2 linked regions of the Rhizobium rhizoryzae genome follow. The protein of the gene in region 2 interacts with the protein of the main gene of each other region in a pairwise test. Links are inferred from orthologs where the notes say so. Each region holds a gene or a part of one and is shown on either strand. Other genes may lie near its edges.

Evidence for each region. The genes of interacting proteins can lie anywhere in the genome.
Region 1: the proteins of def (region 2) and G6N80_RS11230 interact in binary tests that used the Escherichia coli proteins (3 or more experiments, as listed by UniProt). The link is inferred for Rhizobium rhizoryzae from one-to-one orthologs.

Annotation. Positions count from the first base shown.
Region 1 is NZ_CP049250.1:1,047,971-1,051,001, reverse strand. What follows is about bases 223-3,031. They hold G6N80_RS11230 (aspartate-semialdehyde dehydrogenase), read right to left. Parts: upstream 2,240-3,031; coding sequence 1,205-2,239; downstream 223-1,204. Other genes in these bases: G6N80_RS11225 (MraY family glycosyltransferase), read left to right, coding at 2,607-3,031; G6N80_RS11235 (lytic murein transglycosylase), read right to left, coding at 223-1,017. In the rest of the region: G6N80_RS11240 (carbonic anhydrase), read left to right, coding at 1-144; more of G6N80_RS11235, read right to left, coding at 208-222.
Region 2 is NZ_CP049250.1:594,912-598,016, forward strand. What follows is about bases 119-3,001. They hold def (peptide deformylase), read right to left. Parts: upstream 1,875-3,001; coding sequence 1,362-1,874; downstream 119-1,361. Other genes in these bases: truA (tRNA pseudouridine(38-40) synthase TruA), read right to left, coding at 119-376; fmt (methionyl-tRNA formyltransferase), read right to left, coding at 376-1,311; G6N80_RS09055 (DNA recombination protein RmuC), read left to right, coding at 1,998-3,001. Outside these bases: more of truA, read right to left, coding at 1-118; more of G6N80_RS09055, read left to right, coding at 3,002-3,105. UniProt on the Escherichia coli protein: Removes the formyl group from the N-terminal Met of newly synthesized proteins. Requires at least a dipeptide for an efficient rate of reaction. N-terminal L-methionine is a prerequisite for activity but the enzyme has broad specificity at other positions.

The DNA.
Region 1 (3,031 bases), 450 kb from region 2 along the record:
GCGAATCTGAAGACCTTCCCCTGCATCCGCATCCTGGAAGAAAAGGGCAGCATGCGTATTCACGGGGCCTGGTTCGATATCTCGACCGGCGAGCTTTGGGTCATGGATGGAAAGACAGGCGATTTCATCCGGCCTCAGGCATAACGACCTCCAAAGAAAAAAGCGCCCCTTTGGAAGGGACGCTCTCCAATCAGGATCAAGGGCGTATCAGCCGTCGATCTGAGCGCCGATATAGGCGATAGCCTGCTGATACACTGTCGCTGCATTCCAGCCTTGGATAGCCTTGAAGTTCGGCTGTCCCTGCTGATAACCAGCACCACGCTGCCATCCGTGACCGACAAGGAAATTCGCTGTCGATGCCAAGGCGTCTGCGCGCGAACGAACCATGTCGACATGGCCGTCACCGTCGCCATCCGCACCATAGCGAATGACGTTCAGCGGCAGGAACTGCGTCTGCCCGATCTCGCCATGGGCAGCACCCTTCGCCGTGGTGGAAAGATCACCGCGGGCAACAAGCTGGAGAGCTGCATAAAGCTGTTCCGTGAAGTAGTCCGAGCGACGGCAATCATAAGCCAGCGTGGCTACGGCAGAAAGCGTATGCTGATCGCCCAGGAAGGAACCAAAGCCGGTTTCCATGCCCCAAATTGCAAGCAAGGGACCAGCCGGAACGCCGTAGCGGCGTTCAATATTGGCAAACAGCGCCGCATTTGCAGACTTCATGCTTTTGCCGCGTGAGATGATCGCCTGTCCGCCGCGCTTCTTCATGAACTCGTCGAACGAAAGCTTGAAGCTTTTCTGACCACGGTCAGCCCGAATGGTCGGCCGGTTATATTGCACATTCGCAAAAGCCGTCTCGAGCACGGAGGGGGAAATACCCTTGGATGGCGCAACCCGCTTGAAATTATCCACCCAGGCATTGAAACCCGAGGCATCGTTTCCGCAGGATGCAGCCTGGGCTGCACTGACGCTGAGGAGCATTGCGAGGGCGGCAACACCGCCAGCGATCGATTTCAACATTCGTTGATCCCATCCGTTGCAGAACCGCGGCTCTTCGCACCACCAGGGTTCCTGTTTCTGTCGAGGTTATGGCGAGAGGCTTCGTCGCGCACAACTCAACCACTTATGAAATGATCGTGAACTGTCCAGAGAAAAGCCCCGCTCGTGAGAGCGAGGCTTACCGAAACATGGTTACGAAACCGTAAGTTTATGCCGCCTTGCTGCGCGGCTTGATAAGACCGCGGTTGACGAGAAGCTCTGCGATCTGAACGGCATTCAGTGCAGCACCCTTGCGCAGGTTGTCGGAAACGACCCACATGTTGAGACCGTTTTCGACCGTTGCATCTTCGCGGATGCGAGAGATGTAGGTGGCATCTTCACCAGCGCATTCGACAGGCGTGACGTAACCGCCGTTCTCGTGCTTGTCGATGACAAGGCAACCGGGAGCTTCGCGCAGAATATCACGTGCCTGATCGGCAGTGATTTCGTTTTCGAATTCGATATTGACGGACTCCGAGTGACCAATGAAGACCGGCACGCGCACAGCGGTGCAGGTAACCTTGATCTTCGGATCCAGCATCTTCTTGGTTTCGGCCAGAACCTTCCACTCTTCCTTCGTGTAGCCGTCTTCCATGAACACGTCGATATGCGGAATTACGTTAAACGCGATGCGCTTGGTGAACTTCTTGGACTCAACCGGGTCTGCGACGAAGACAGCACGCGTCTGTGTAAAGAGTTCGTCCATGCCTTCCTTGCCCGCGCCGGAGACGGACTGATAGGTCGAAACGACGACACGCTTGATCTTCGCGACATCATGCAAGGGCTTCAGGGCGACGACAAGCTGCGCCGTCGAGCAGTTGGGATTTGCAATGATGTTCTTCTTGGTGAAGCCGGCAATCGCATCCGGGTTAACTTCCGGCACGATCAGCGGAACTTCCGAATCATAACGCCAGGCTGATGAGTTATCGATGACGACGCAGCCCTGCGCGCCGATCTTCGGCGACCACTTCTGCGAGATCGTGCCGCCGGCAGACATCAGGCAGATGTCCGTATCGGAAAAATCGTAATTGTCGAGATTGGAAACCTTCAGCGTCTTGTCGCCGAAGGAAACTTCCGTGCCCTGACTGCGAGCGGAAGCCAGCGCGACAACTTCTGATGCTGGAAAACCGCGTTCGGAGAGGATGTTCAACATCTCCCGTCCGACATTGCCGGTCGCGCCGACGATTGCAATCTTGAAACCCATGTTACTGCTCTCTTTCTCTTCTCTCCTCGGATGTGGGAGGGGGGAACCACGGAAACGCGCCGTGTATCCCTTATCCCCGGCCAGACCGGGGAGAGAGCGGTGGGCCAGAGACGTCAGACGGTTTTCGTCGTCGTTTTGGCCGTGGTTTTTTCGGATGCGGATGCAACGGGAAGCGATCCGGCTGGTCGAGCCGGTTGGCAGAAGGCAGCGATGTGATTGTCGCAGCGATACATTCTTGCTTCCTTTCGGCTGAACTCATTAGAAGATTTCGTGATGAAGTCAAGACCTCGCTGGGCCGTTGCCGATCTTCGACTGGACAAGACAGGGCACGCCTTCTAGAGCAGGCGGCATCAGGAGAGAACACTGCATGCTGGCCAACATTGCCATTCTCATCGGCTGCTTCGCCGTCAGCGTATTTTGCGTCTATGTGATGATCCGCAACGCAGCGGCGCTGGGCCTCATCCAGATCCCTCTTGGAAGATCGTCTCACGTGAAACCAACCCCGGCAGGCGGCGGCGTTGGCATCGTTATCGCTGCCTGCATGGCCGGTTTTCTTCTTCCCGGAACGACACTCAGCGATCTAGCCCTGCTTTTTCTTTCGCTCATCATCGCTGTCGTTGGTTTCATCGATGACCGCAATCCGCTTCCGGCGCGATTGAGAATGGCTGTCCAGACAGTATGCGTCATGGGTGCATTGCTCATCACTCAACCGGTCGCAGTGCTCAGCGGCGGGACCAACCTCATCCTGATGCCTTTGCTTACTCTCCTTCTCCTCATCAGCGGAGTCTGGTG
Region 2 (3,105 bases):
TCGCCAGCGGCGCGCGACGGCTGATGATGCGGTAGAGATAGTGGCGGCGTAGCGCCGAGAAACGGGCATCAAAATCATCAGACACCCGATTGATATCGATGATCGACACCTTTTCGCTCGCCATCATCAGGTGTGCATTCAGCGCATTGCGCAGTTTGAAAGGCGCCCATTCGCGCGAAAGATCGGCATGAATGACCTGACCCAGCGCATGAACGCCGGAATCCGTTCTGCCCGCTCCGCGAATGACAACGGTTTCCGAGGTCAGCGACAGAATGGCCGCTTCAACTGCAGCCTGAACGGAATGACCGTTTTCCTGTCGCTGCCAGCCTACATAGGGCGTGCCATCATACTCCACGACCATCTTGTAGCGTGGCATCAACCAATCCTCAGACCGGGCGGCAACTGGGTACCGCGCAGAAATTCCTGTGCGTCGAGGGGCTTGCCACCGGCTTTTTGCAGTCGCTTCAACCGGACCGCACCAGAGCCGCAGGCAATGGACAGGCGATCATCCAGAACCTCGCCCGGCTGGCCATTTCCGTCTGCCAATTCACTCGACAGAACTTTGATACGTTCCGGCCTGCCGCCCAGTTCAACCTCGAACCATGCGCCAGGAAACGGCGAAAGACCACGGATGTGGTTGTGCACCTCAATGGCTGGGCGCGTGAAATCGATGCGAGTTTCGCTCTTGTCGATCTTGGAGGCGTAGAGAACGCCATCCTCCGACTGGGCAACCAGCGGCAGATTCCCATCTTCCAGCTTAGCCATGGCTTCTACCATGGCCTCTGCGCCTTGCTCCATAAGGATGTCGTGTAATTCGCCTGCGGTCATGGTCGCGCCAATTGCGACCTCGCGCGTCAGCGCGACAGGGCCCGTATCCAGCCCCTTTTCCATCTTCATCACCATCATGCCGGTCTTTGCGTCCCCGGCCATGATTGCGCGCTGAATGGGCGCTGCACCACGCCAGCGCGGAAGAAGCGACGCGTGGCCATTATATGCGCCAAGCCTCGCACCCTCGAGGATCTCGACCGGCAGCAGAAGCCCGTAGGCGACAACGACAGCCACATCGGCATTCAAGGCCCGGAATATCTGCCGATCTTCAGGATCCTTGAAGTTGACCGGGTTGAAGACCGGTATGCCCAGTTCTTCCGCAGCCTGATGGACGGGGGATTTTCGAAGATCCAAGCCACGCCGGCCACCCGGACGAGGCGGCTGGCTGTAGACGGCAACGATCTCATGACCCGCCTTGGCCAGAGCCTTCAAAGTCGGCACGGAAAAATCCGGCGTCCCCATGAAGATGATGCGAAGAGCCATTCAGACCTCCATCCTGACCGGTACGTATTGAAGATCAGCGCCGTGCGCGCTCAAACCTTGGCTTTGGCAGCCTTGGTGAACTTCTTGATGACCATTTCACGCTTCAACCGCGAGATATGATCGATGAAGAGCACACCGTTCAGATGGTCGATCTCATGCTGAAGGCACGTTGCCAGCAGGCCATCAGCCTCAAGCAGGTGCTCCTTGCCGTCCCGACCGACATGCTTGACCGTCACTGCCGCAGGACGCTCGACTTCCGCATAGTATTCAGGGATCGACAAGCAACCTTCTTCGTAAACGGAGCGCTCGTCCGAGCTTCTGACGATCTCGGGATTGATGATGACGATCGGCTTCTTTTCCTCATCCTCGCGCGAGACGTCGACCACGAGAATGCGGCGCGCAACGCCAATCTGGATCCCGGCCAGGCCGATGCCCGGCGCGTCATACATGGTCTCCAGCATGTCATCAGCAAGCTTGAGAACGTCGGAATCCACCTGCTCGATCGGCTGGGAAACCTGACGCAGAAGAGGATCGGGAAGAATGATAAGCGGCTTGATCGTCATGCGCCTCCCATAGCCGATCTTTTTGCAAGATGGAACATCCCTGCACGCGTCAAAAGGAACGCAAATGCAATTTGTTCTTGTTTTGATCTTCCTATCTGGACACGGTTGGGCTAGCTTCCGGTCATGCAAAGCCAAGACTTTTCGAATACAGACCGTTTCATGCAGCTCGTTGAAAGCAACAGCACTCTCCTCATCGTGCTGGGAGTGGCTGTGCTCGCGCTGCTGTTCTGGCTCTTACAAGCCCGTCGGTCCGGAGGCGAAGAGGCATTGGATCAGCGTTTTGCGGAACTGATGCGGGCGCAAATGGAGATGCAGGGACGCGTTTCCGCGATGACAGAAGCCATCGGCTTGCGGCAGGCGGAGCTCAATCGCGCCGTCAACCAGCGTCTGGATGGCATGGCCCATCGGCTTGGCAGCAGCATCGTCGAACAGACCAAGTCTACGCACGACAACCTTCGGCAATTGCAGGAACGTCTGGCAGTCATCGACGCGGCGCAGAACAATATCCAGACATTGGCAAAGGACGTCGTTGGCCTGCAGGCCATTCTTTCCAACAAGCAGACCCGCGGTGCCTTTGGGCAGGGCCGGATGGAAGCCATCATCGCCGATGCCTTGCCGAAGGGCAGCTATCAATTCCAGGCGACCCTTTCGAATGGAATGCGGCCCGACTGCCTGATCGACATGCCAAACGACACTCCGCCGCTGGTGATCGACGCCAAGTTTCCACTGGAAGCCTGGCATGCATTCCGGGACGCCACACAGCCGGACCTGCGCAAGGTCGCGGCACAACAATTCCGGCGTGATCTAGAAAAGCACATCAGCGATGTCGCGGAAAAATATCTCCTCAAAGGTGAAACACAGGAGACGGCCTTTCTCTTCGTGCCTTCCGAGTCGATCTTCGCCGAAATTCACGAGCACTTCGAGGCGTGCGTGACCAAGGCGCAACGCTCGCGCATCGTGATCGTATCGCCCTCCTTGCTGATGTTGTCCATTCAGGTCATTCAGGCTGTGCTGAAGGATCAGCGTATGCGCGAGCAGGCCCATCTCATCCAGGGCGAAGTCGCAAGCCTGATGGACGATCTCGGTCGTCTGGATGAGCGGACGCGAAAACTGCAATCCCACTTCGCGGCGGCGCAGAAGGACGTGGAGCAGATCCTGACATCCTCGGACAAGCTTGTCCGCCGCGGAGATCGCATTGCCTCTCTCGACCTGGCGCGCGAATCAACTCCAG